Linked DNA regions of Microbispora hainanensis. The protein of the gene in region 2 binds, or shares a complex with, the protein of the main gene of each other region. Links are inferred from orthologs where the notes say so. Each region holds a gene or a part of one and is shown on either strand. Other genes may lie near its edges. The genes, in order: secY and secA.

The links.
Region 1: the proteins of secA (region 2) and secY are in contact, whole or in part, in a crystal structure (PDB 3DIN), measured with the Thermotoga maritima proteins. The link is inferred for Microbispora hainanensis from one-to-one orthologs. Residues at the interface, in WP_004082002.1 of Thermotoga maritima: Glu261, Ala262, Arg263, Lys300, Ala301, Arg302, Thr303, Ile304, Ile305, Leu323, Tyr324, Asp325, Pro326, Val329, Ser330, Tyr333, Ile336, Lys340, Phe345, Val349, Glu363, Phe364, Tyr374, Ser375, Gly376, Gly377, Glu393, Ile395, Thr482, Ser483; in WP_004081795.1 of Thermotoga maritima: Glu108, Gly109, Glu110, Glu111, Ala236, Glu237, Arg238, Arg239, Ile240, Thr241, Ile242, Gln243, Tyr244, Ala245, Arg246, Arg247, Val248, Thr249, Gly250, Arg251, Arg252, Val253, Tyr254, Gly256, Ala257, Ser258, Thr259, Tyr260, Leu261, Pro262.

What each region holds. Positions count from the first base shown.
Region 1 is NZ_CP108086.1:3,358,653-3,372,318, forward strand. What follows is about bases 10,159-12,988. They hold secY (preprotein translocase subunit SecY), read left to right. Parts: upstream 10,159-10,834; coding sequence 10,835-12,142; downstream 12,143-12,988. Other genes in these bases: rpmD (50S ribosomal protein L30), read left to right, coding at 10,159-10,195; rplO (50S ribosomal protein L15), read left to right, coding at 10,198-10,653; OHB01_RS16040 (adenylate kinase), read left to right, coding at 12,142-12,795; map (type I methionyl aminopeptidase), read left to right, coding at 12,882-12,988. In the rest of the region: tuf (elongation factor Tu), read left to right, coding at 1-620; rpsJ (30S ribosomal protein S10), read left to right, coding at 866-1,174; rplC (50S ribosomal protein L3), read left to right, coding at 1,188-1,844; rplD (50S ribosomal protein L4), read left to right, coding at 1,841-2,491; rplW (50S ribosomal protein L23), read left to right, coding at 2,491-2,793; rplB (50S ribosomal protein L2), read left to right, coding at 2,923-3,759; rpsS (30S ribosomal protein S19), read left to right, coding at 3,771-4,049; rplV (50S ribosomal protein L22), read left to right, coding at 4,083-4,436; rpsC (30S ribosomal protein S3), read left to right, coding at 4,436-5,281; rplP (50S ribosomal protein L16), read left to right, coding at 5,284-5,703; rpmC (50S ribosomal protein L29), read left to right, coding at 5,703-5,939; rpsQ (30S ribosomal protein S17), read left to right, coding at 5,932-6,231; rplN (50S ribosomal protein L14), read left to right, coding at 6,422-6,790; rplX (50S ribosomal protein L24), read left to right, coding at 6,799-7,098; rplE (50S ribosomal protein L5), read left to right, coding at 7,098-7,667; OHB01_RS16000 (type Z 30S ribosomal protein S14), read left to right, coding at 7,670-7,855; and 6 more genes. UniProt on the Escherichia coli protein: The central subunit of the protein translocation channel SecYEG. Consists of two halves formed by TMs 1-5 and 6-10.
Region 2 is NZ_CP108086.1:3,741,865-3,756,092, reverse strand. The notes cover bases 7,305-10,696. They hold secA (preprotein translocase subunit SecA), read right to left. Parts: upstream 10,307-10,696; coding sequence 7,505-10,306; downstream 7,305-7,504. Other genes in these bases: OHB01_RS17655 (HGxxPAAW family protein), read left to right, coding at 10,526-10,696; OHB01_RS17665 (Rv3235 family protein), read left to right, coding at 7,305-7,443. In the rest of the region: ptsP (phosphoenolpyruvate--protein phosphotransferase), read right to left, coding at 1-1,655; OHB01_RS17700 (HPr family phosphocarrier protein), read right to left, coding at 1,685-1,942; OHB01_RS17695 (HAD family hydrolase), read right to left, coding at 1,968-2,618; OHB01_RS17690 (PTS sugar transporter subunit IIA), read right to left, coding at 2,623-3,069; OHB01_RS17685 (glucose PTS transporter subunit EIIB), read right to left, coding at 3,153-3,389; OHB01_RS17680 (SIS domain-containing protein), read right to left, coding at 3,422-4,456; OHB01_RS17675 (GntR family transcriptional regulator), read left to right, coding at 4,611-5,351; OHB01_RS17670 (PTS transporter subunit EIIC), read left to right, coding at 5,380-6,714; more of OHB01_RS17665, read left to right, coding at 6,991-7,304; more of OHB01_RS17655, read left to right, coding at 10,697-10,798; OHB01_RS17650 (winged helix-turn-helix domain-containing protein), read left to right, coding at 10,857-12,074; OHB01_RS17645 (response regulator), read right to left, coding at 12,067-12,771; OHB01_RS17640 (hypothetical protein), read right to left, coding at 13,004-13,363; OHB01_RS17635 (alpha/beta hydrolase), read left to right, coding at 13,458-14,228. UniProt on the Escherichia coli protein: Required for protein export, interacts with the SecYEG preprotein conducting channel.

The DNA.
Region 1 (13,666 bases), 380 kb from region 2 along the record:
TCGAGCTCATGAACGCCGTGGACGAGAACGTCCCCGAGCCCGTTCGTGACACCGACAAGCCGTTCCTCATGCCGATCGAGGACGTGTTCTCGATCACCGGTCGCGGCACCGTCGTCACCGGTCGTATCGAGCGCGGCATCATCAAGGTCAACGAGACCGTCGACATCATCGGCATCAAGGAGAAGAGCACCACGACGACCGTCACCGGCGTCGAGATGTTCCGCAAGCTCCTCGACGAGGGCCAGGCCGGTGACAACGTCGGTCTGCTCCTGCGCGGTATCAAGCGCGAGGAGGTCGAGCGTGGTCAGTGTGTCATCAAGCCGGGCACCACGACCCCGCACACCGAGTTCGAGGCGCAGGTCTACATCCTGTCCAAGGACGAGGGCGGCCGCCACACGCCGTTCTTCAACAACTACCGTCCGCAGTTCTACTTCCGTACGACGGACGTGACCGGCGTGGTGAACCTCCCCGAGGGCACCGAGATGGTCATGCCGGGCGACAACACCGAGATGCGCGTCGAGCTCATCCAGCCGGTCGCCATGGAAGAGGGCCTGAAGTTCGCGATCCGCGAGGGTGGCCGCACCGTCGGCGCCGGTCGCGTCACGAAGATCATCAAGTAGTAGCACCGCTGGGCGGCGGTCGGGTCCGCGAGGGCCTGACCGCCGCACCACGCAGGGGCCGGAGACGACCCCCCACGGACGACGAGACCGTGATCTCGCAGTGTTTTCGGCCGAGCGCCGGCCGAAGCCACTGCCAGATCACGGAGAACCGGACGGGTTCCGGGACGTCGGTCGCGTGGAAACGACCTGCGGCAACAGGCCGCGCGAAGCTTTATAGGACGACAGCGAAGGACACCGAGGCCATTATGGCGGGACAGAAGATCCGCATCCGGCTTAAGGCGTATGACCACGAGGTCATCGACAGCTCGGCCAAGAAGATCGTCGAGACGGTGACGCGGACCGGCGCCAAGGTCGCTGGCCCGGTGCCGCTGCCGACCGAGAAGAACGTGTACTGCGTCATCCGGTCGCCGCACAAGTACAAGGACAGCCGCGAGCACTTTGAGATGCGTACGCACAAGCGGCTGATTGACATCATCGACCCGACGCCGAAGACGGTCGACTCGCTCATGCGTCTCGACCTTCCCGCCGGCGTGGACATCTCGATCAAGCTCTAAGGAACGCACTGACATGGCTAAGCAGATCAAGGGCGTCCTGGGCAAGAAGCTCGGCATGACCCAGGTCTTCGATGAGGCGAACCGGGTGATCCCGGTCACCGTCGTCGAGGCCGGTCCGTGCGTGGTGACCCGGGTCCGCACTCCGGAGAAGGACGGCTACTCCGCCGTCCAGCTCGGCTACGGGCAGATCGACCCGCGCAAGGTGAACAAGCCCCTGGGCGACTACCTGCGCAAGCACGACATCACCCCGCGCCGCTACTTCGCCGAGGTTCGCACCGACGACGCCTCCGAGTACACGGTCGGCCAGGAAGTCCTCGCCGACACCTTCGAGGCCGGGCAGTACGTCGACGTCACGGGCAAGAGCAAGGGCAAGGGCTACGCCGGTGTCATGAAGCGCCACAACTTCCGTGGTCTGGGCGCTTCGCACGGTACCCAGCGCAAGCACCGCTCCCCGGGTTCCATCGGTGGCTGCGCCACCCCGGGCCGCGTCTTCAAGGGCCTGCGCATGGCCGGCCGGATGGGCAACGTCCGCACGACGGTCCAGAGCCTCAAGGTGCACGCCGTGGACGCCGAGAAGGGCCTCATCCTGATCAAGGGTGCGATCCCCGGCGCCAACGGCAGCCTGGTCCTCCTCCGCACCGCTGCCAAGAAGGGGGTTGCTGCGAAGTGACCACGACCATTGACGTCCTCGACGCCAGCGGCGCCAAGACGGGGACCGTCGACCTCCCCGAGGAGGTCTTCGGGGCCAAGGTCAACGTCCCGCTGATCCACCAGGTGGTCGTCGCCCAGCTCGCCGCTCGCCGGCAGGGCACCCACGCGACCAAGACCCGCGGTGACGTCTCCGGTGGCGGCAAGAAGCCGTACCGGCAGAAGGGCACCGGCCGCGCCCGTCAGGGCTCGACCCGCGCTCCGCAGTTCGCCGGCGGTGGCACCGTCCACGGCCCGCAGCCGCGCTCGTACGAGCAGCGGACGCCGAAGAAGATGAAGGCGGCGGCCCTGAAGGGCGCGCTGTCCGACCGCGCCGGCGGCGGTCGCGTCCACGTGGTGGACAGCCTGGTCACGGGTGAGACGCCCAAGACCAAGGCCGCCCTGGAGGCCCTGCGCAAGATCACGCAGGCCCGCAGCGTGCTCGTCGTCGTCGACGAGAACGACGAGATCACCTGGCTCAGCCTGCGTAACGCGCCCGAGGTCCACCTGCTGGACGCGGGACAGCTGAACACCTACGACGTGCTGTGCCACGACGACGTGGTCTTCACCCGTGAGGCCTACGACCAGGTCGTGGCCCGGCTGGCGAAGAGCGGGAAGGAAGAGGCCTGATGCAGAAGATCGCCGACCCGCGCGACATCATCCTCAAGCCGATCGTCTCTGAGAAGAGCTACGGCCTGATCGATGAGCACAACAAGTACACGTTCCTGGTGCGCAAGGGTGCCAACAAGACGCAGGTGAAGATCGCCGTCGAGCAGATCTTCGGCGTCAAGGTGACCGGCGTGAACACGATCAACCGCCAGGGCAAGCGCAAGCGGACCCGGCACGGCTACGGCCAGCGCCCGGACACCAAGCGCGCGATCGTGAGCCTGGCCGAGGGCGACCGTATCGACATCTTCGGTCAGATCGGCTAGCACCTGCCGCAGCGGGGAGAGGGGCCCCTCGCCTCCGAGCGAGGGACTCGCCCCATTGAGTAAGCACCGGGGGGACCGCCGTGAGGCGGACCCCGACCGGTACGAACCGACGAAGGATGAACGAAAGAGATGGGCATCCGTAAGTACAAGCCGACGACTCCGGGTCGTCGCGGCGCGAGCGTCTCGGACTTCGCCGAGATCACGCGCAGCACTCCGGAGAAGTCGCTGCTTGCCCCCCTGCACAGCAAGGGCGGCCGTAACGTCCACGGCCGGGTGACCGCCCGGCACCAGGGAGGCGGGCACAAGCGCGCCTACCGGATCATCGACTTCCGCCGCCACGACAAGGACGGGATCCCGGCCAAGGTCGCTCACATCGAGTACGACCCCAACCGCACGTCCCGCATCGCGCTGCTGCACTACGCCGACGGCGAGAAGCGTTACATCCTCGCCCCGGTCGGCCTCAAGCAGGGGGACCAGGTCGAGAACGGCCCCGCGGCCGACATCAAGCCGGGCAACTGCCTGCCGCTGCGCAACATTCCGACCGGTACCTTCATCCACGCGGTGGAGCTGCGTCCCGGTGGCGGCGCCAAGCTCGGCCGTAGCGCCGGCGCGCAGATCCAGCTGCTCGCCAAGGAGGGCATGTACGCCACGCTGCGCATGCCGTCCGGAGAAATGCGTCAGGTCGACGTGCGCTGCCGGGCCTCCGTGGGCCAGGTGGGCAACGCCGAGCAGGCCAACATCAGCATCGGTAAGGCCGGCCGCAACCGCTGGAAGGGCAAGCGCCCCACGGTCCGCGGTGTTGCCATGAACCCGGTCGACCACCCGCACGGCGGTGGTGAGGGCAAGACCTCCGGTGGTCGTCACCCGGTCAACCCGAAGGGCAAGCCGGAGGGTCGCACCCGCCAGCCGAACAAGCCCAGCGACCGGCTGATCATCCGTCGTCGGAGCAAGAGGAAGAAGCGGTAGGAGCAGCCGAAATGCCACGTAGTCTTAAGAAGGGTCCCTTCGTGGACGATCACCTTCAGAAGAAGGTGGACGCCCAGAACGAGAAGGGCACCAAGAACGTCATCAAGACGTGGTCGCGGCGCTCCATGATCGTGCCCGACATGATCGGCCACACGATCGCCGTGCACGACGGCCGCAAGCACGTCCCGGTGTTCATCACCGAGTCGATGATCGGTCACAAGCTCGGTGAGTTCGCCCCCACGCGGACGTTCCGCAGCCACGTCAAGGAAGACCGCCGCAGCCGGCGGTAAGCGCCTTCAAGCCAGCAGTTAGAGGAGAAAGCGATGGAAGCCAGGGCACAGGCGCGGTACGCGCGCCACACGCCCCGGAAGGCCCGCCGCGTGGTGGACCTCATTCGCGGGCTGCCCGCTTCGGAGGCGCAGGCCGTGCTGCAGTTCGCTCCCCAGGCGGCGAGCGAGACCGTTTACAAGGTGCTCTCGAGCGCGATCGCGAACGCTGAGCACAACTTCAAGCTCGACCGGGACACGCTCTTCGTGAGCCGGGCGTGGGTCGACGAGGGCCCGACGCTCAAGCGCTTCCGCCCGCGTGCCCAGGGTCGTGCCTATCGGATCAACAAGCGGACCAGCCACATCACTGTGATCGTGGAGTCCCGCGAGCCGAAGGGAAGGACCCGCTAGTGGGCCAGAAGGTTAACCCGCACGGGTTCCGCCTCGGCATCACGACCGACTTCAAGAGCCGGTGGTACGCCGACAAGCTGTACAAGTCGTACGTCGCCGAGGACGTGGCGATCCGTCGCATGCTGCAGAAGGGCATGGAGCGGGCCGGCATCTCCAAGGTCGAGATCGAGCGCACGACCGACCGCGTCCAGGTCGACATCCACACCGCCCGGCCGGGCATCGTCATCGGCCGTCGCGGCGCGGAGGCCGACCGCATCCGCGGCGACCTGGAGAAGCTGACCAAGAAGCAGGTCCAGCTGAACATCCTCGAGGTGAAGAACCCCGAGATCGACGCGCAGCTCGTCGCGCAGGGCGTGGCCGAGCAGCTCTCCAGCCGCGTCTCGTTCCGCCGGGCCATGCGCAAGGCCATGCAGTCCGCCATGAAGAGCGGGGCCAAGGGCATCCGTGTCCAGTGCTCCGGCCGTCTGGGCGGCGCCGAGATGTCGCGCTCGGAGTTCTACCGCGAGGGCCGCGTGCCCCTGCACACGCTCCGTGCGGACGTCGACTTCGGCTTCTACGAGGCCCGCACCACCTTCGGCCGCATCGGCGTGAAGGTGTGGATCTACAAGGGCGAGGCCCCGACCAGCCGCTCCGAGCGGGAGGCGGCCGCGGCCGGCGCCCGTGCGAGCCAGCGTCGTGAGCGCGACGACCGTCGCGGTGGCGCGGGCGACCGTCCGCGTCGTGGCGGCGACCGTCCCCGTCGTGGCGGCGCAGGCCGCGGCGACCGTGCACCCAGGACTGAGGCGGCCGCGCAGGCCGCCCCCGAGACCGGCCCGGCGGAGCAGCCGGGTGCTGAAGGGAGCTGACCATGCTGATCCCGCGCAGGGTCAAGCACCGCAAGCAGCACCGGCCCGACCGCAGCGGAGCCGCCAAGGGCGGCACCCGGGTCGTCTTCGGCGAGTTCGGCATTCAGGCGCTTGAGCACTCCTACGTGACCAACCGCCAGATCGAGGCCGCGCGTATCGCCATGACCCGGCACATCCGCCGTGGCGGCAAGGTGTGGATCAACATCTTCCCGGACCGTCCCCTGACGAAGAAGCCGGCCGAGACCCGCATGGGTTCCGGTAAGGGTTCTCCGGAGTGGTGGATCGCCAATGTCAAGCCCGGCCGTGTCATGTTCGAGCTGTCCGGTGTCGCCGAGCCCGTGGCCCGCGAGGCCATGCGGCGCGCGATGCACAAGCTCCCCATGAAGTGCCGTTTCGTCAAGCGTGAAGTGGGTGAGGCGTGATGGCTAAGGGTCTGACCGCCGCGGAGCTGCGTGTCGAGGACCAGGAGGTGCTGGTCCAGAAGCTGAAGGAAGCCAAGGAGGAGCTGTTCAACCTCCGCTTCCAGGCGGCGACGGGTCAGCTGGAGAGCCACGGGCGGCTGCGCGCCGTCCGCCGCGAGATCGCCCGCATCTACACCGTGATGCGCGAGCGCGAGCTCGGAATCGTCACGGTCGAGAAGGAGCCGAGCGATGTCTGAAGCAACCGAGACCCCTACCACTGAGACGACCGCGGAGACGGCGCGGAACTACCGCAAGACCCGCGAGGGCCTGGTCGTCAGCGACAAGATGGACAAGACCGTCGTCGTCGCCGTCGAGGACCGCGTCAAGCACCCGCTGTACGGCAAGGTCATCCGCCGTACGACGAAGTACAAGGCCCACGACGAGCAGAACGCCTGCGGCGTCGGCGACCGCGTCCTCCTGATGGAGACCCGGCCGCTCTCGGCCACCAAGCGGTGGCGGGTCGTCGAGATCCTCGAGAAGGCCAAGTAACACACCACAGACGCGCCTCGTGGGGGGTGGGAGACCGCCCCCCATGATGGCGTCCAAGGGGCGGGGCCGGGCATCGGTCCCGTCCGCCCGCGGCGGCGGTCGTACGGCTGTCGCCGAGGGAAAAAGACCACATCAGGTTCGGCCAGGCTCACCGCGAGGGTGAGAACCGGCACGACAAACAGGAGTAGACGTGATCCAGCAGGAGTCGCGGCTCAAGGTCGCCGACAACACGGGTGCCAAGGAGATTCTGTGCATCCGCGTTCTCGGCGGCTCGGGTCGGCGCTACGCGGGAATCGGCGACGTCATCGTTGGCACGGTGAAGGACGCTATTCCCGGCGGGGGCGTTAAGAAAGGCGACGTTGTCAAGGCTGTCGTGGTGCGCACCGTGAAGGAGCGCCGCCGCCCCGACGGCTCCTACATCCGCTTCGACGAGAACGCCGCGGTCATCATCAGGGACAGCGGCGACCCTCGGGGCACCCGCATCTTCGGCCCCGTCGGCCGTGAACTGCGCGACAAGAAGTTCATGCGCATCATCTCGCTCGCGCCGGAGGTGCTGTGATGCCGAAGCTGCACGTGAAGAAGGGCGACCTCGTCCAGGTCATCGCCGGCAAGGACAAGGGCGCCAAGGGCCGGATCATCGCCGCCTACCCGCGCGAGGAGCGCGTGGTGGTCGAGGGCGTCAACATGATCAAGAAGCACTCCAAGGTCACCAACCAGGGACCGCGCGGCGCCAAGGAAGGCGGCGTGCAGACCATGGAGGCTCCCATCCACGTGAGCAACGTGAAGAAGCTCAAGGATGACGAGAAGAAGCCCGAGAAGAAGGCCGCCGCGAAGGGCGACGCCGAGGCGACGGGTGAGGACAGCTGATGACCGCCACGACTGAAGAGCGCATCGTTCCGCGCCTCAAGCAGCGCTACCGCGAGGAGATCATCGCGAAGCTGCGCGAGGAGTTCGGCATCGAGAACATCATGCAGGTGCCCACGATCACCAAGATCAAGGTGAACATGGGTGTCGGCGAGGCCGCCCGCGACTCGAAGCTCATCGAGGGCGCCGTTCGCGACCTGACCGCGATCACCGGCCAGAAGCCGGCCGTCGCCCGCGCCCGCAAGTCCATCGCGCAGTTCAAGCTGCGTGAGGGCATGCCGATCGGCGCGCACGTGACGCTGCGCGGCGACCGCATGTGGGAGTTCCTCGACCGTCTGCTGTCGCTGGCGCTGCCGCGTATCCGGGACTTCCGTGGTCTGTCGCCGAAGCAGTTCGACGGCAACGGCAACTACACCTTCGGCCTCACCGAGCAGGTCATGTTCCACGAGGTGGACCAGGACAAGGTGGACCGGCAGCGGGGCATGGACATCACGGTCGTGACCACCGCGAAGAACGACGAGCAGGGCCGGGCGCTGCTGAAGCTCCTCGGTTTCCCCTTCAAGGAGGCCTGATCATGGCGAAGACGTCGCTGAAGGTCAAGGCAGCGCGCAAGCAGAAGTTCGAGGTCCGGGCGTACACTCGGTGCTCCCGCTGCGGGCGTCCCCGCGCTGTCTACCGCAAGTTCGGGCTGTGCCGCGTGTGCTTCCGCGAGATGGCGCACCGGGGCGAGCTGCCCGGCATCACCAAGTCGAGCTGGTAAGCCCTCCGCGGGCCAGCCGTAAAGAAGTCATATCAACCGGGCGCTGGTCGCAGCGCCCACGACCACACCGAAGGTCCCATCGGGGAAACCGCGGTGAGGAAGGCCACCGGCCATGACGATGACCGACCCGATCGCAGACATGTTGACTCGTCTGCGTAACGCGAACTCGGCCTATCACGACACCGTGAGCATGCCTTACTCCAAGATCAAGGCACACATCGCGGAGATCCTCCAGCAGGAGGGCTACATCCAGGGCTGGAGCGTCGAGGACGCCAAGGTTGGCAAGAACCTCGTGATGGAGCTGAAGTTCGGCCCCAGCCGCGAGCGCGCCATCGCGGGCCTGCGCCGGGTGTCGAAGCCCGGTCTGCGGGTCTATGCAAAGAAGGACAACCTGCCCCGCGTTCTGGGCGGTCTGGGCGTCGCGATCATCTCGACGTCCGGCGGTCTGATGACGGACCGGCAGGCGAGCAAGCGTGGAGTGGGCGGGGAAGTCCTCGCCTACGTCTGGTAACGAGGGGAGGCACTCAGCATGTCGCGAATCGGACGGCTGCCCATCCCCGTACCGGCGGGTGTCGACATCACGATCGACGGCCGGGAAGTCCAGGTCAAGGGGCCCAAGGGCACGCTCACTCACACGGTCGCCGAGCCCATCGAGGTCTCGCGCGGCGAGGACGGCACCATCACCGTCACGCGCCCGAACGACGAGAACAAGGTTCGTGCGCTGCACGGCCTGTCCCGCACGCTCATCGCCAACATGGTGGCGGGTGTCACGCAGGGCTACACGAAGACGCTCGAGATCGTCGGCGTCGGTTACCGCGTCCAGGCCAAGGGTCCGACGGAGCTGGAGTTCTCTCTGGGCTTCAGCCACCCGGTGATCGTCAAGGCCCCCGAGGGCGTCAGCTTCCGTGTCGAGAGGCCGACCCTGTTCCACGTGGACGGCATCGACAAGCAGCGGGTCGGCGAGGTCGCCGCCAACATCAGGAAGCTGCGCAAGCCGGACCCGTACAAGGGCAAGGGCGTGCGCTACCAGGGCGAGGTTGTCCGCCGCAAGGTCGGAAAGGCTGGTAAGTAGGCATGGCTGGAAAGACTGCGTTCGGCAAGCACACGGCCGCCCGCACGGTCTCCCGGGCTCGCCGGCACCGCCGTGTCCGCAAGAACGTCTTCGGCACGGCCGAGCGTCCGCGCCTGGTCGTCAACCGGTCGACCCGTCACCTGTTCGTGCAGATCGTCGACGACACTCAGGGCCACACGCTGGTGAGCGCGTCCACCATGGACGTCTCGCTGCGCAACGCCGAGGGTGACAAGACCGAGAAGGCGAAGAAGGTCGGCGAGCTTCTCGCTCAGCGGGCCAAGACCGCCGGGATCACCGCTGTCGTGTTCGACCGCGGTGGCAACCGCTACGCGGGGCGGATCGCCGCTCTCGCGGACAGCGCCCGTGAAGGCGGGCTGGAGTTCTGATGACTCCGGTCCGTGGGTCGCGACCGACGACCCGTCCAAAGAGCAACGAGAAGAGGAACCACTGATGGCTGCAGCTCCGCGTCGCGGTGCCGGCGGCGGTGGCGAGCGGCGTGACCGTCGTGAGGACCGCCGCGGTGGCGCCGCAGACAAGGGCGTCTCGTACATCGAGCGCGTCGTAAAGATCAACCGAGTGGCCAAGGTCGTCCAGGGCGGCCGGCGCTTCAGCTTCACCGCGCTGGTCATCGTCGGCGACGGCAACGGTCTCGTCGGGGTCGGCTACGGCAAGGCCAAGGAGGTGCCCGCGGCGATCGCCAAGGGTGTCGAGGAGGCCAAGAAGCACTTCTTCAAGGTTCCGCGCATCCAGGGCACCATCCCGCACCCGGTGCAGGGCGAGGACGCCGCCGGCGTCGTCCTCCTGCGTCCGGCCTCGCCCGGTACGGGCGTCATCGCGGGTGGCCCGGTCCGCGCGGTCCTGGAGTGCGCCGGGATCCACGACGTGCTGTCCAAGTCACTCGGCTCGGACAACCCGATCAACATCGTGCACGCCACCGTGGCGGCTCTGAAGGGCCTCAGCCGGCCCGAGGAGATCGCCGCCCGCCGTGGCCTGCCGATCGAGGACGTCGCTCCCAAGGCGATGCTGAAGGCTCGTGCCGAGGGTCTGGCCGAGGCGGCCGCGGCCGCGAAGGCGGTGAGCTAGTGATGGCTCGTCTGAAGATCACCCAGACCCGGTCCAAGATCGGTGGCCAGCAGAACCAGCGTGACTCGCTGCGTTCGCTGGGTCTGAAGCGAATCGGCGACGTCGTCGTCAAGGAGGACCGCCCGGAGATCCGGGGCATGGTCGCCAAGGTGTCGCACCTCGTCGAGGTTGAGGAGGTCGACTAGTCATGACCGAGAACGCTCCGCTCAAGATCCACGACCTCCGTCCGGCCCCCGGCGCCAACAAGGCCAAGACCCGCAAGGGCCGTGGCGAGGGCTCCAAGGGCAAGACGGCCGGCCGTGGCACCAAGGGCACCCGGGCCCGTACGGCTGTCATGCCGGGCTTCGAGGGTGGCCAGGTCCCGCTCCAGCGGCGGCTGCCGAAGCTGAAGGGCTTCTCCAACGCCCTGTTCAAGACGACCTACCAGGTCGTCAACCTGGACAGGCTCGGGGAGCTGTTCCCCCAGGGCGGCGACGTCACGCTCGACGACCTGGTGGCCAAGGGTGCGGTCCGCAAGAACCAGCCCGTCAAGGTGCTGGGCACCGGCGAGATCTCCGTGGCGCTGAACGTGCAGGCGCACGCCTTCTCCGCCAGCGCGAAGGAGAAGATCGCCGCGGCCGGCGGCTCGGTTTCCGAGCTGTAGGCATCACGTGCTGCGAGGCGCGGAGGTTCACTATGAGCCTCCGCGCCCGTAGTGCGTTAGAGTTCGCCTGGCACGGGGGTCCCCCCGTGTTCGACCAAGCACTCTGGCAGGAAGACATGTCGATGGACGCCTTGCGGGCCATCGCCGACCGTTACCGCGTCACTGGCGCGCAGGAGGGACCGTGCTGACCGCGATTACCCGGGCGTTCCGGACGCCTGACCTGCGCAAGAAGCTGCTCTTCACACTGGGCATCATCGTGCTGTTCCGGCTTGGCTCGGTGCTTCCCACTCCGGGGGTCAACGCCCAGAACGTGGCCCTGTGTCTGGAGCAGGCCCAGGCGGGAGACGCTGCCAACATCTACGGGATGGTGCAGCTCTTCAGCGGCGGCGCCCTGTTGAAACTTTCAGTGTTCGCGCTCGGCATCATGCCGTACATCACCGCGAGCATCATCCTGCAGCTGTTGACGGTGGTGATCCCGCGGCTGGAGGCCCTCAAGAAGGAGGGCCAGGCGGGCACGGCGAAGATCACGCAGTACACCCGTTACCTGACCATCGGGCTGGCGGTGCTGCAGTCCACCGCGTTCGTCGCCCTGGCCCGCAGCGGGCAGCTCTTCCAGAACTGCAACCAGGAGATCCTGCTCAGCCAGGACGTCTTCCCGCTGATCACCATGGTCATCACGATGACCGCCGGCACCGCCGTGATCATGTGGCTGGGCGAGCTGGTGACCGACCGCGGCGTCGGCAACGGCATGTCGATCCTGATCTTCACTCAGGTCATCGCGGTGTTCCCGTCGGAGCTCGTGAACATCTTCCGGCAGAGCCCGTTCAAGTTCGTCATCGTGATGATCGTCGGCATCGTGATGATCGGCGTCGTCGTGTTCATCGAGCAGGCGCAGCGCCGGATCCCGGTCCAGTACGCCAAGCGGATGGTCGGCCGTCGCATGTACGGCGGCACCTCGACCTACATCCCGCTCAAGGTGAACCAGGCCGGCATCATCCCGGTCATCTTCGCCTCGTCGCTGCTCTATCTGCCGCAGCTTCTGGTGACGCTGTTCGGCAACAGCCAGAAGCCCAACGCGGTCATCGAGTGGCTGGCCCAGAACATGATCAGGGGCGACCACCCGGTCTACATGGCCACGTTCTTCCTGCTGATCGTCTTCTTCACGTACTTCTACGTGTCCATCACTTTCAACCCCCCTGAAGTGGCTGACAACATGAAGAAGTACGGTGGGTTCATCCCGGGCATCCGTCCGGGCCGGCCGACCGCTGAGTACCTGAGCTACGTGCTCAACAGGCTCACGGCCGCAGGCGCTCCGTATCTGGGTGTGATCTCGCTCATCCCGATCATCGCGCTGGCGGTGGCCGGAGCGAGCCAGAACTTCCCGTTCGGAGGGACCAGCATTCTGATCATGGTTGGTGTTGGTCTGGACACGGTCAAGCAGATCGAGAGCCAGCTTCAGCAGCGCAACTACGAGGGCTTCCTGAGATAGTGCGCGTCGTCCTGGTTGGGCCCCCCGGAGCGGGTAAGGGGACGCAGGCCCAGTTCATCGCTTCGCACCTGTCGATCCCGAAAATCTCGACAGGCGACATCTTCCGTGCCAACGTCTCCGGCGGCACGGAGCTCGGCAAGCTCGCCAAGGAGTACATGGACCGCGGCGACCTCGTCCCCGACGAGGTGACCGTGGCCATGGTCCGCGACCGGCTGTCGGAGGACGACGCGCAGGAGGGCTTCCTCCTGGACGGCTTCCCTCGCAACGTGCCCCAGGCCGAGGTCCTCAAGAAGATGCTGGCCGAGTTCGGCACGGCGCTCGACGTGGTCCTCAACCTGGTCGTCGAGGACGACGAGGTCGTCCGGCGCCTCGCGGGCCGCCGTACGTGCCGTTCCTGCGGCAAGGTGTGGCATGTCGTGTTCGACCCGCCCGCCGTGGAGGGCGTCTGCGACGCCTGCGGCGGGGAGCTCTTCCAGCGGGACGACGACCGTGAGGAGACCATCAGGCGGCGCCTGGAGGTCTACCAGGAGCAGACGCAGCCGCTGATCGCGTTCTACGCCGACGAGGGGATCCTGCAGGGGGTCGACGCGACCGGGCCGGTCGAGGAGATCACTCAGCGGGCGATGTCGGCGCTGCGGCGGTTCGCCGACTGATTCATTACCGCGGCCGGGAACGCCACTCCAGTACATGGGGTGGCGTTCAGGCTTATATGGGACAATTTCGGGAGGGGGTGCGTCACGTGTTCAAGAAGAACCGGCACGGAATTCAAATCAAGAGCGCCGAGCAACTGGAGAAGATGCGTGCGGCCGGCCTGGTCGTCGCGCGCACGCTGGAGCTGCTCCGGAAGTCGGTCGAGCCCGGGATGACGCCGCTCGACCTCGACGCCATCGCCGAGAAGGCCATCCGGGGCGAGGGCGCGATCCCGTCGTTCAAGGGCTACCAGGGCTTTCCCGCCACGATCTGCGCCTCCGTGAACGACGAGGTCGTCCACGGCATCCCCACCGACCGGCGTCCGTTCCGCGAGGGCGACATCATCTCGATCGACTGCGGCGCGATCCTCGACGGGTGGCACGGCGACTCGGCGATCACCGTCGGCATCGGTGAGGTCGACCCCAAGCTGACCGAGCTCATGCGGGTGACCGAGGAGGCCATGTGGCGCGGCATCGCCGCCCTGCGGGTCGGCGGGCACCTGTCCGACATCGGCCACCAGATCGAGAAGTACGTGCGTTCTCAGGGCCGCTACGGCATCCCCCAGGAGTACGGCGGGCACGGCATCGGCACCGAGATGCACATGGACCCCTGGGTGGCCAACCACGGCAAGCCGGGGCGCGGCCCCCGCTTCGAGGTCGGTATGTGCTTCGCGATCGAGCCGATGGTGAACCTCGGCACCGACCGCACCAAGGTGCTGGCCGACGACTGGACGGTCGTGACGCTCGACGGCAAGGCCTCGGCGCACTTCGAGCACAGCGTCGCGGTGACGGAGAACGGCCCCCTTGTTCTCACGGCGCTCGACGGCGGGGCCTC
Region 2 (14,228 bases):
TTCGCGGCCTGCGCCGACGTGGCCGAACGCGCCGCGGCGGCGGCGTCGCGGCACTGCGCGAGCGTGTGCCGTGCCAGGGCGGCGCGCACCCAGGGCAGCGCGGGGGCGCCCATGGACAGCGAGGTGACGCCCATGCCGACCAGCACGCAGGCGAGCACCGGATCGGCCGCGGCCTCGCCGCAGACCCCGCAGCCCTTGCCCGCCGCGGAGGCGGCGGAGGCCGCCGTCGCGATCAGGTCGAGCACGGCCGGATGCCACGGGTCCTGCAGCCCGGCGACGGCGCTGACCTGGCGGTCGGCGGCGAGTGCGTACTGCGTGAGGTCGTTGGTGCCGATCGAGAAGAACTCGACGGCCCGGATGAGGTCCGCCGCCCGCAGCGCCGCCGACGGCACCTCGATCATGATGCCCGCGCCGTCGAGCCCCGCCGTACGGCAGGCCTCGGCGAACCACTCGGCCTCCTCGACGGTGGCCACCATGGGCGCCATGACCTGCACCTTGGCCGGGACGCCGGCGGCGGCCCTGGCCAGCGCGCCCAGCTGGGCGGTCATGATCTCCGGATAGCGGCGGAACATGCGCAGGCCGCGCTCGCCGAGCGCCGGGTTCGGCTCCTCCTCCGGCGGCGGCAGGAACGCCAGCGGCTTGTCGGCGCCCGAGTCGAGCGTGCGCACCACCACACGGCCCTCGGGGAACGCCTCGAACACCGCCCGATAGGCCTCCTCCTGCTCGCTTCCCGACGGCGCGGTCTCCCGGTCGAGGAAGAGGAACTCGGTGCGATAGAGGCCGACGCCCTCGGCGCCGTTGGCCAGCGCGCTCTCCAGGTCGCGGGGGCCGCCGATGTTGGCGAGCAGGGGAACGGGGTGGCCGTCGGCGGTCGCGCCGGGGCCGGTGGCCGCCGACAGCACCGCCCGCCGCGCCTCGTCGGCGGCGCGCGCCTCGGTCACGCGGGCCGGGTCCGGGGCGAGCAGCACCTGCCCGGACGCGCCGTCGACCAGCACGGGGGTGCCGGGGGCGATCGCGGTCGCACCGGCGCAGCCCACGACGGCGGGCACGCCCATCGAGCGGGCGAGGATCGCCGTGTGGCTGGTCGGCCCGCCCTGCTCGGTGACGAACGCGGCGACCACGTCCTTGGACAGCAGGGCGGTGTCGGCGGGGGCGAGGTCCTTGGCGATGAGCACGAACGGCTCGTCGGCGCTGGTGGGCACGCCGGGCATGGGCAGCCCGGTGAGCACGGCGATCACCCGGTCGCGGATGTCGTCGAGGTCCGTCACGCGCTCGGCCAGATAGCCGCCGGCCGCCGCGAGCAGGTCCCGATACCTGCCGAAGGCGTCGAAGACGGCGCGCGGGGCGGCCACGCCCTGCTCGATGAGCTCGCCGACCTCCATGGCCAGGCTCGGGTCGCGGGCCATCAGCGCCTGCGCGCCGAGCACCTCCTGGGCCTCGCCGCCCGCCCGGGCGCCGCGCGCCTCCAGGTCGGCGGCCACCTCCTCGACCGCCCGCTCCGCGCGGGACCGCTCGGCGGCGGCGTCGCCGTCGTGGCGCGCCTCCTTGTCGGGCTCGGGGATCTCACCCGCGAGCACATGGGCCGGCCCATATCCCGCGCCCGGGCTCACCCCAGTGCCGGCCAGCACAGTGCCGGTCTCGTCCCCCGCTGTCATCCCCGTCGTCCGCTGCCCGTCCACTGGCGTCAGGAGGCCGAGGCGATCTTGGCGAGCTCGTCGAGCAGCTCTTCGGCGCCGTCGCCCTCCGCGCGGATGACGATCGACTCCCCCTGCCGTACGTCGAGCGCGAGGACCGACAGGATGCTCTTCGCGCTCACCGGCGAGCCGCCCGCCTTGGCGACGGTGACGTCGTAGGGCGCCTTCGCCGCGGTCTGCACGAACGTCGCCGCCGGGCGGGCGTGCAGCCCGACCTCGGACGCGACGCTGACTGTGCGTTCGGCCACGATTTCCTCCTCCTGCGGCGGTGGTCTAGACCGCCGGTAGTTCCGTCAAAGGCCAGTCAATACCCGACATATCGGGTACTACCAGATCCGCGTGTGACAGTTCATCCGGATGATGCGTGGTGGCCACCGCGACGCAGGTCATACCCGCGGCCCGGGCCGCCGCTATCCCCGCGAGCGAGTCCTCGAACACCACACACGCGGCCGGGTCCACGGCGAGCAGATCCGCCGCCTTGAGATAGCCGGACGGGTCCGGCTTCCCCACGGTCACGTCCTCGGCGGAGACGATGGTCCGCACCATCTCCACCACGCCGATCTCGGTGAGCCGCTCCACCGCCCACCATCGCTGGGCCGAGGTGACCAGGGCCAGCGGAGCCCCCTGCTCCGCCACCCGGGCCACCAGCTCCGCCGCCCCCGGCACCGGCACGATGTCGGGCAGGTCCGGATGGTCGTAATAGGAGCGGATCTCCTCCATCACAACCTGCGGGTCCAGACCGGGCAGCACCTCGGGGATGACGTCCACCCCGCGACGGCCCACGACGCTTCGCAACAGCGTGTCGTCGAACGTGATGCCGTGGTCCTCCAGGAACATCCGCCACAGGGCACGGTTGCGGATCTCGGTGTTGACCAGAGTGCCGTCGAGGTCGAAGAGCGCGGCCGTCGTCACCTGAGCGGTCACCTGATCACGACCACTCGAAGAGCGGGTCGCCCGCGCTCACGCTGCCCTCGGCGAGCCCGCCGACGGAGTCCGCCACGGCGTCGAGCGCCACCACCGGGCAGACCGGCGAGCGCCCGCCGGCCTCGACCGCCGCGGGGTCCCAGGCCACGACGGGCTGCCCCGCGCCGACGCGGTCCCCCTCGGCCGCGAGCAGGCGGAAGCCCTCGCCCTTGAGCTGCACGGTGTCGATGCCGAGATGCACCAGCACGCCCCTGCCGTCGTCCCCCACCACGACGTACGCGTGTGGGTGCAGCTTCACGATCGTGCCGTCGATCGGGGCCAGGGCCTCGACGGGCTCCCTGAGGGGGTCGATCGCGGTCCCCGGGCCGACCATCGCCTGCGCGAACACCGGGTCCGGCACGGCGGCGAGACCGATGGCCGCCCCCGCGACCGGGGCGAGAACAGTCGTCAATGAAGAGCCCTTCCCTGAGATCCGGGCAGGCGTCGTCACAGGTCCGGCCGAAGAGACCGGCGGACCCGCGACGATCTCCCGGTTCAGCCGATGATGTCCTCGATGTCGCTGGCGATGGTGTCGGCCTCGGGGCCCACCACGACCTGGACGACGTTGCCCGCCGCCATCACTCCGTGGGCGCCGGCCGCCTTGAGCGCGGCCTGGTCCACCTTCGAGGCGTCGTGCACCTCGGTGCGCAGCCGGGTGATGCACGGCTCCACTTCGATGATGTTGTCGGCGCCACCGAGCCCGGCGATGATCGCCTCGGCGTCTGCAGCCATGGGGTCCTCCTGTTGTATCGAACGGCCTGCCGTCAGTCGGTCTGCGTGACCTTCTTCAGACCGCGGGGGGAATCGGGGTCGATACCGAGCCTGCGCGCGAGCGCCTCGGTGAGCAACTGCCCGGGGACGATGAGTCCCAGCGGGGCCACCCACTCGGGCAGGTCCGGACCGTTCAGGGCGGCGGTCGAGGCCGCGGCGAGCCGTTCGCCGCCCCCGACGCCGAAGGCGGCGGCGCCCGCGCCGGTGACCCGCTCGGCCAGCGCGACCGTGCCCGCCAGCGTCGGGCCCTCCCCCGCCGCCACCAGGATCGCCGGGGTCTCGGCGTCCACGACCGCGATCGGACCGTGCAGCAGGTCGGCGTACGACAGGCCCATGGCGTGCAGGTAACACGCCTCCTTGAGCTTGAGCGCCAGCTCCAGCGCGGTCGAGAACGCCAGGCCGCGGCCGGACACGACGACGCCGGGCTTGTCGGCCAGGCCCTCGACGACGGCGTCCAGGTCACCGGGGTCGGAGATCAGCTTCTCCACCGCGTCCGGCACCCGGCGCAGGTCGTCGGGGTCGACGTCGGCGCCGAGGCCGATGGCGAGCACGGCCAGCGCGGCGAGCTGGGTCGTGTAGGTCTTCGTGGCCGGGACGGCCTTCTCCTCGCCGGCGAGCGTGCACAGCGCGAGGTCGGCGGCCTGGGCCAGCGGCGACTCCTCGCCGCCGTTGGTGATCGCGACGGTCTTCGCGCCGCAGTCCTTCGCCCACTGGAGGGTCTCGACGATCTCCTCCGTACGGCCCGACTGGGACAGGCCCACGGCCAGCACGCCGTCGAGGTCGAGCTTGCGGCGGTAGGTGGTGGCGACCGAGGGGGCGCCCATGGCGGCCATCCGGCCCGCCCGCGCCTCGATCAGATAACGGCCGTACACCGCCGCGTTGTCCGAGGTCCCGCGGGCGACGAACAGCAAGTGGCGCGTGTCGCGTGCGACCGCCTCGACTTCACCGGTCCTCGGCAGAAGGGCGTCCAGCGTCGCCCGGATCGCCGCGGGCTGCTCGGCGATCTCACCGCGCATCCTGGTCGTCATTGATGATCTCCCTCTGCTCTGGCGAGATTTGTCCGTTATCGATCCGTCGCCGGCCCATACATTGACACACATTTCCCGGCTGTGGTCTAGTCCGGACTAGACCAGTAAGAACCTTAACTTATTCGGACGATCCTGAGCGAGAGGGGAGGGATCAGTGGCCCAGATCGATCCGGACAGCCCGGTGCCCAAGTATTTCCAGCTACGGGAGATCCTGCTCGACCTCATCGAGAGCAACGAGCTGCCGATCGGCGCGGCGATCCCCTCCGAGCGTGACCTGAGCCAGCGTTACGACCTGTCTCGTATGACGGTACGACAGGCCGTCGACCACCTGGTGTCCGAGGGCCGGTTGCACCGCGTCCCGGGTAAGGGAACGTTCGTGGCCCGCCCGAAAATCGAGCTGGCGCTCCAACTCACCTCCTTCACCGACGACATGCGGGCGCGCGGCATGGAGCCGGGCTCCCGCGACCTGGACCGGCGGGTGGTCCGGGCCAGTGCCCACCTCGCACGGCAGCTCGGCATCCAGCCGGGAGACGCCGTCCACTTCATCGAGCGGCTGCGCACGGCGGACGGGGAACCGCTGAGCATCGAGCGCGCCCACATCCCGGTGGCGCTCGCACCCGATCTCGATGCCTACGACCTGACCGGACGATCCCTGTACGCCCTGCTCGAGTCGCGCTACGGACTCGTGATGGACGCCGGGGAGCTGACCATCGACGGCGGGCTCGCCGACCCGAGCGACGCCGATCTGCTCAAACTGCCCCGGGGCGGGGCCGTGCTGCTGCTGCAGCGCCGGTCCTTCGCCGGCGGGGTATGCGCCGAACTCGGCGTCTCCACCTATCGCGCCGACCGCTACCAGCTCCGGACGCTCCTCGGAGCCCCGGCCCGACGCCTCTAGTAGTCCCCCCATCCTGGAGGAACACCAGATGAGTTCCACCTCCGCCGACGCGGGCCTGCCCGCAGCACCTGCCGGCCAGAACGCGGTGATGACCGCGCTTTCCCGCATCGGCCGCTCGCTGATGCTTCCGATCGCCGCGCTGCCCGCCGCGGCTCTCCTGCTCCGGATCGGCCAGGACGACCTCCTCGGCCGTACGGACAACGCGACGCTCGACAAGATCGCTCAGGTCATCGGCGGCGCGGGCGGCGCACTGTTCGACGCGCTGCCGCTGCTGTTCGCGGTCGGCGTCGCGGTCGGTTTCGCCCGCCGTGCCGACGGCTCCACCGCCCTTGCGGCCGTGGTCGGCTACCTCGTCTGGGACCGGGTCACCCACCTGATGTTCTTCGACGCCTCCGCGGACTCGGCGGTGCACACGAAGGTGGTCCAGTCCGTCCTGGGGGCGGACGGCAAGCCGACAGAGGTGCTCAACCTCGCGTCGGCCAACCCGACCGGAGTGCTCGGCGGCATCCTCATGGGCCTTGTCGCGGCCATCCTGTGGCAGAAGTACTACCGGACGAAACTCCCCGCCTATCTGGCCTTCTTCGGCGGCCGCCGCTTCGTGCCGATCCTCACCGCGCTGGCCGGGCTCGTCCTCGGCGTGGTCTTCGGCCTGATCTGGCAGCCGATCGGGCAGGGCCTGAGCAGCTTCGGCGACTGGCTCGCCGGCAACGCCACGATCGGCGCGGGCATCTACGGGATCGTGAACCGGGGCCTCATCCCCTTCGGCCTGCACCACTTCGTCAACTCGATCGTCTGGTTCACCGTGCCGGAGTGCACCGTCGGCGCCACGCACGCCACGGGCGACCTGAACTGCTACTTCGCGGGCCAGGACGGCGCGGGCGCGTTCATGGCGGGCTTCTTCCCGGTCATGATGTTCGGCCTGCCGGCCGCCGCGATCGCCATGTGGCGGGCCGCGCCGCCGCACCGCCGCGCCACGGTCGGCGGCATCATGCTCTCCACCGCCCTGATCTCGTTCGTCACCGGCATCACCGAGCCGATCGAGTTCGCGTTCATCTTCGTCGCCCCGATCCTGTTCGCGGCCCACGCGCTGCTCACCGGCATCTCGATGGCCGTGGTCGCGGCCCTCGACGGACGGCTCGGCTTCGGGTTCTCCGCCGGCGCGATCGACGCCGCCCTGAACGCGACGAAGGACAACACGCACAACTTCTGGCTGATCATGTTGATCGGCGTCATCTACTTCGTCGTCTACTACGTGATCTTCAGCTTCCTGATCAAGAAGCTGAACATCATGACGCCCGGTCGCGAACCCGAGCCCGACGTGGACTCGGGGGAGAGCGCCGACACGGCGCGGGCCCGCGCCTGACGCGTCAGGTTCCCCTCTCAGGGAGCAGGGGCGCCCGGTGATCCCGGGCGCCCCTGTTGTTTTCCCGCATTGCGGATGCCGCTAATGGCCGGCAGGCCCGCGCCCAAATCCGCGGTGACCCCGCCAACCCGCGGGAACCTGGCCGGAATCTTCCCGGACGAACCTCTGCACAAAGGCCCGCGGCTCGGCAAAGTTGGCGTTTTCTCGTATCAGGGCGGATGACCGCAACCTCTTTAAGACGTCAGTCAGGTTCACGGCGCAGAGAGCGGAGTCCCGATGCCCAAGCCCGTCCCCCTGCCACGGCTCGCGTCCGTCCCCCCGGCCGATCCTCCCTACGACGAGCGTGACGGCGGCGGCCACATCACCCATCCCGCCACGTACGGCGCACTCGCCCTGGCCCCCCTCCCGGCCCGTACGGGCACGCCCACGGACGAGCGCCGCCTGCGGGGGCTCGGCCAGGCGCTCGCGGAGGTCCTGGCCGGTCGCAGGCCGCCGGAGACCGTCCATGACCGGCTGACCGAGCGGGCCTACCGCGAGCTGGTCCGGGCCGGGAAGATGATCGATACCGAGCGGCCGCCCCTGACCGGCCTCCCCCACGTGCAGCGCCCCCGCGACGGAGTCATCGAGATGTGCCTGCTCGTCCACTGCGGGACGCGCAGCCGCGTGCTCGCCGTACGGCTGGAGCGGCGGGGCGTGCAGTGGCTGGTCACCGACTTCGAGACGGCGTAGGACGCGAAGGACCCCGCCGGGGCATCGCCCGGCGGGGTCCCTCTCAGGTCACGCTCTCAGGTCACGCCTGCTGGTTGCGCGGGTCGCCGTGGCAGCGCTTGTACTTCTTGCCCGAGCCGCAGGGGCAGGGCGCGTTGCGCTCGGTGTCACCGTACGCGGCGCGCTGCTCGGGGGTCGACCGCACCCGGTTGACCTCCACGTCGCCGCTCTCGCCCGGCGCGGTGTAGACCATCTCGGTCGGCCGCGACGGCTGCCGCAGCGCGCGGGCGATGATCGAGCCGGTCTCGGCGAGCGCCGTGTCCTCCTCGGCGTTCTCCTCGACGATCGGGTTGGCCTGCACCTCGACCTCGAGGTTGAACAGGTAGCCGACCGACTCCTCCTTGATGCCGTCGAGCATCGCGGAGAACATCTCGTAGCCCTCGCGCTGATACTCGATCAGCGGGTCCTTCTGGGCATAGGCACGCATGCCGATGCCCTCCTGGAGGTAGTCCATCTCGTAGAGGTGCTCGCGCCACTTGCGGTCGAGCACCGACAGGATGACCCGGCGCTCCAGCTCGCGCATCGCCTCGGAGCCGAGCTGCTCCTCGCGGCGGTCGTAGGCCGCGAGCGCGTCCTCCTTGACCTTCTCGGCGATGATCTCCGCCGTGAGCTCCTCGCGGTCGCCACCGATCTGCTGGATGAGCTCGTCGACGGTGAAGGAGATCGGGTAGAGCTGGCCGAACGCCTTCCACAGCTTCTCGAGGTCCCACTCCTCGGCGAAACCCTCGGCCGTGGCGCCCTTGACGTAGTCGTCCACGACGTCGGTGACGAAGCCGCGGACCTGCTCGTGCAGGTCGGCGCCCTCCAGCACCCGCCGCCGCTCGGCGTAGATCACCGTGCGCTGGCGGTTCATGACCTCGTCGTACTTGAGGACGTTCTTGCGGATCTCGAAGTTCTGCTGCTCGACCTGGTGCTGCGCGGAGGCGATGGCCTTGGAGACCATGCCCGACTCGATCGGCACGTCGTCCGGGATGTTGAGCCGCGTCATGATCATCTCGACCCTGGCCGAGTTGAACAGCCGCATGAGGTCGTCTTCGAGCGAGAGGTAGAAGCGCGACTCACCGGGGTCGCCCTGACGGCCGGAACGGCCGCGGAGCTGGTTGTCGATGCGCCGCGACTCGTGCCGCTCGGTGCCCAGCACGTAGAGCCCGCCGAGCTCGGTGACCTCCTCGTGCTCGGCCTTCACGGCCTCCTTGGCCTTCTCCAGCGCCTCGGGATAGGCCTTCTCGTACTCCTCCGGAGTCTCCGTCGGCGACAGGCCGCGCTGGTGCAGCTCAAGGTCGGCGCGGAACTCGGGGTTGCCGCCGAGCATGATGTCGGTGCCTCGACCGGCCATGTTGGTCGCCACGGTGACGGCGCCCTTGCGGCCCGCCTCGGCGACGATCGCGGCCTCACGCGCGTGGTTCTTCGCGTTCAGCACCTCGTGGGGCACGCCCTGACGCTTGAGCATCCGCGACAGCTTCTCGGACTTCTCGACGCTGGTGGTGCCGACGAGGACCGGCTGGCCCTTCTCGTAGCGCTCCTTGATGTCCTCGACGCAGGCCTGGAACTTGGCGTCCTCGGTCTTGTAGACCACGTCGGGCTGGTCCTTGCGGACCATCGGCCGGTTGGTCGGGATCGGGACGACGCCCAGCTTGTAGGTCTGGTGGAACTCGTTCGCCTCGGTGGCCGCCGTACCGGTCATGCCGGCGAGCTTGTCGTAGAGGCGGAAGTAGTTCTGCAGCGTGATCGTGGCGAGAGTCTGGTTCTCGTCCTTGATCTTCACGCCTTCCTTGGCCTCGATGGCCTGGTGCATGCCCTCGTTGTAGCGACGGCCGTGCAGCACGCGCCCGGTGAACTCGTCGACGATCAGGACCTCGCCGTCGACGACGATGTAGTCCTTGTCCTTCTTGAACAGCTCCTTGGCCTTGAGGGCGTTGTTGAGGAACTGCACGAGGTGGGTGTGCTCGGGCTTGTAGAGGTTGTCGATGCCGAGCCAGTCCTCGACCTTCTCCACGCCCGCTTCGAGGATGCCGACGGTGCGCTTCTTCTCGTCGACGACGTAGTCGCCGGTGCTCTCCTCGCCGTCCTTGCCCTCGGTGCCGCGCCGCAGCCGGGGCACGATCTTGGCGAACTCCTGGTACCACTTGCCCGACTGCTCGCCCGGGCCGGAGATGATGAGCGGGGTCCTGGCCTCGTCGATCAGGATCGAGTCGACCTCGTCCACGATGGCGAAGTTGTGGCCGCGCTGGACGCACTCCTCGATCGACCACGCCATGTTGTCGCGCAGGTAGTCGAAGCCGAACTCGTTGTTCGTGCCGTACGTGATGTCGGCGTTGTACTGCTTGCGGCGCTCCTCCGGCGACATGTTGGCCAGGATGACCCCGACCTCCAGGCCGAGGAAGCGGTGGACGCGGCCCATGGTCTCGGCGTCGCGCTTGGCCAGGTAGTCGTTGACCGTGACGACGTGGACGCCCTTGCCCGAGATCGCGTTGAGGTAGGCGGGAAGAGTACAGGTGAGCGTCTTGCCCTCACCGGTGCGCATCTCGGAGATGTTGCCCATGTGCAGGTTGGCGCCACCCATGATCTGCACGTCGAAGTGACGCTGCCCGAGCACTCTGCGGGCGGCCTCGCGTACGGTCGCGAACGCCTCGGGGAGCAGGTCGTCGAGGGACTCGCCCTCGGCGTGACGCTGCTTGTACTCGGCGGTCAGCGCGCGGAGCTCGGCGTCGGACAGGCTCTTGAAGTCCTCTTCGATGGAGTTGACCTGCTCGGCGATGCGCTTGAGCTTCCGCAGAGTCTTGCCTTCGCCGGCGCGAAGGATCTTGTCGAGAATGGCTGGCACTTTTAGTAAAGCTCCTCGCAGGTCTACCTCGGTTGATCACCGGGGTGTGAGGACGAGACATACTTCCCCGCTAGCCATCGTAGGCGGTTCCAGTACCAGACACACCCACCTGCTATCGACGGAGCGCCGCGGCACAATCGCATAACTCATGGGGGAAAACCGCCGCCAGGGGTTCCCCCGATGTTCCGACCACCACTGCCATCAGGTAGAAAACGGGGTATGGCACAGAGCGGACACCAGGGCAGCCACGCGGGAAGCGCCAAATCTTGGCTTGCCGTCATCATCATCCTCATCGGCTTCACGCTCGGGGGCGTGGCGCTGACCCTCGGCCCCAACTGGCTCTTCGTCTGGATCGGCGTCGGCATCTGCGCGGTCGGCGGGCTGCTCGCGCTCGCGTTCGACATCTTCTCGGACGTGATCGTGGACGCGCCCCGCCAGATCCCGGTCCAGGAGCACCACTCGCCCTTCGAGCACCGGTCCATCAGCTCCTGAGGCAGCCCCCGAACCGCCGTAGGGGTTTTGTCGGTCACAGCGTCTAGCATCTCTGGCTGTGACCGACCTGACCGCAGACGAGGCCCGCAGGATCATCCTCCGGGCCCAGGGTTTCCTCGGCGCCACCGCCCGCGGCGGCGGCGTCCCCGGCATGCTGCGGCGCGTCGGCGCCGTCCAGCTCGACACCATCTCCGTCCTGGCCCGCTCCCACGAGCTCGTCGCGTACGCGCGCCTCGGGGCGGTCGGCCGCTCCGCGGTCGAGCGGGCCTATTGGGACGATCCCGCCCGCGCCTTCGAATACTGGTGCCACGCCGCCTGCATCCTGCCCATCGAGCAGTGGCCGCTGTACGCCTTCCGCCGCCGCGCGTACCGGGACCGGCGCTACCGCTGGCACGAGGTGCCGCCCGTGGTCGACAAGGTCCTCGAGCAGGTGCGCTCGGACGGCCCGCTCACCACGGCCGACATCGGCGGCGCCAAGAACGGAGGGCCGTGGTGGGACTGGTCGGACACCAAGATCGCCATCGAGTTCCTGCTCGACATCGGTGAGGTCGTCTGCACCCGCCGCGTCGGCTGGCGGCGCGTCTACGAGCTCGCCGAGCGCGCCGTCCCGGCGGACCTGCTCGCCCAGGATCTGTCCGACGACGAGTGCGTGACCCGGCTGACCACGATCGCCGGGCGGTCGCTCGGCGTGGCGACCCGGGCCGACCTGGTCGACTTCACCCGCGTCAAGGGCAAACACGCCGCCATGCTCGACGAGGCGCTGCTGAGCGGCGCCGCCGGCCTCGTGCCCGTACGGGTGTCCGGCTGGCCCGCACGGCGCGGCACGGACCCGCATGGCCCGAACGCCTGGGCGGACCCCGCGGCGCTGGAGAGCGAGCCGCGTGGGCGGCACCGCACCACGCCGCTGTCGCCGTTCGACTCGCTCATCTGGGAGCGGGCGCGGGCCGAGCGCGTGTTCGGCCTCAACCACCGCCTGGAGGCGTACGTCCCGAAGGACAAGCGGGTGCACGGCTACTTCGCGATGCCGGTGCTCGCGGGCGGGCGGATCATCGGCAGGGTCGACCCCGCCCGTGAGGGCGCCACGCTGGTCGCCAAGCAGGTCGGTTTCGAGCCCGGCGGCCGGGCCAGGGCCGTGGAGGCCATGAGCGACGCCCTGTGGGAGGCCGCGAGCTGGGTCGGCTGCACCGACGTGCGGGTGGAGCGGGTCGGCGCGGCCGACCTGGAGGCCCCGCTGCGCGCCGCGGTGGCCGGCGGCCCGGGCCGGCCGATCAGGTGATCTCCAGCAGCCGCTCGCGCACTGCGTAGACCACGGCCTCCATGCGCGAGTGGAGCTGGAGCTTCTCCAGGATGTTGCGGACGTGGTTCTTCACCGTGTTCTCGGAGATGAACAGGTCCTTCGCGATCTCGCGGTTGTTCATACCCTTCGCGACGAGGCGCAGCACCTCCATCTCCCGGTCGGTCAGGCGGGGAACCGGGAGCTGGGGAGGCCGCTCGGCCTCCTTGCGGCTCATGTTCGCGAACTCGCTGATCAGCTTGGCCGCCATCGCGGGGTTGATGAGCGACTGCCCCTCGTGGACGCCGCGCACGGCGTCGGGCACCTCGTCGATCTGGACGTCCTTGAGCAGATAGCCCGTCGCACCCGCCTTGATCGCCTCGAAGAGGTCCTCCTCCTCGTCGCTGACGGTGAGCATGATGATCCGGGTGCTCGGCACCGACTCCTTGATCTTCCGGGTCGCCCCGATGCCGTCCAGCCTCGGCATGCGGACGTCCATCAGGACCACGTCCGGCATCAACCGGTCCGCGAGCTCCACGGCCTCCTGGCCGTCGCTCGCCTCGCCGACCACCTCGATATCCGCCTCCGCGGCCAGCGCGAGCTCCAGGCTGCGGCGGATCAGCGCGTGATCGTCGACGATCAGCACACGGATCGGCTCGCTGCGACCGGCTGCTCGGGCCGCCTCGTCGGGTCGGGTCACGGAACCTCCTTGCGGGGGCCAAGGACGCTGGATCGCCATCATGGCACGGTTCGGGAACCGGTGTGGATCTTCGTCGAGGCGTTACTACCCCCGGCACCAGGACATACCTGGGTGAACGACACCTGCTGCGCGGAACGTGCTCATCCTCTTCACGATAAGTGCCCACACCCCCGAATCACGCACTCTGCTTCGATGTCGCGGCTTTTCGGCCGGCATCGTAAGGCCCGGTTTCTCAGAGGAGGCCGTACCGGGAGAGCACGTCAGATACGACGGGCCCCACTGGGCTCATCTGGCGGAGAACTCCTCTCACCAGATCCGCCGGAGACGGCGGCTGCGAGATCCCCGGTGTGGGCGTTGGGGGGACGGCCGCCGCCGCGCCCCTGAGCAGCACGGCCCGTTCTCGCAGGCTTCCACTGACCGTCCCGGTGCCGCGCCGCATCGCTCCCAGCTCGGCCTGCACCCGATCCCGATGCGGGCCCTTCCAACTCATCCGGTCCATCAGGACGCCGACCGGCTGCAGCACTTCATCAATCGCCTCGGCCAGATCCTCATGTTCATGTGCCAACCGGCTCAAATCATCATGCAGAGACATCCCCGTTATTCCATCCGATCCAGGCGGGTGGCGTAAGAATCCTTCCACATTGTGCAACGACGGGCTAGGTTTTAGTCCTGTGGAGCCGGAACGGGTGGTCGACGCGGACGATCTGGAACAACTGGCCAAGCTTCTCACCGACAAACGACAACTGGCGGAGCAGTACTACAAGCGGGCCTGCCAACTCGTGGGACAGGCCCAGGCCACTCCACTGGCGGCCATGCTGCGGTGGGCCGGGGACACCGCCACAGAACTGGGCAACCGGGCCGCTATCGTCCGCGCAGCGGAAAAGGGCGGGGACCCATTCGGCGCATTGTCCACATTCGGCCTGACCACCGCAGTCGGGACCATTTCCGGTGATGACAAAATCCGGCTGCGGAAAGACCTGAAAAAGGTCATCAGCGACAACGCCGCATCCACTCCGGAGCAGCGAGTTCAGGCGATCCGAAAATTCTTCGGCAAACTGACCGCCGCCGAACGATCCTGGCTCGCGATCGAACAGCCCGACGTGGTCGGGCGACTGGACGGCGCGCCGGCCACAGTGCGCTACGCCGCCAACCGGCTCCTGATCGAGCGCGCCCTCACCCATGAACAGAAGGACCTGGCCGCCTTGAAGGCCACCGACCCCAAAAGTCCCCAGGTGACGCTTCTGGAGAAGCGGGTGGCCCGCATGACGGAATTCCTCCAGCCGCGGGTGACCGGCGACGGCCGGTCCGTCCCGCGCCAGTTCCTGCTGTTCGATCCGGCTGGCGACGGCCGCGTCGCGGAGGTCTTCGGCGACCTCGCCAAGGCCGAACACGTCGCCGTCATGGTCCCCGGCATCACCAACCGGCTCGACAACTACCACGACATAGCGCGAGACGCC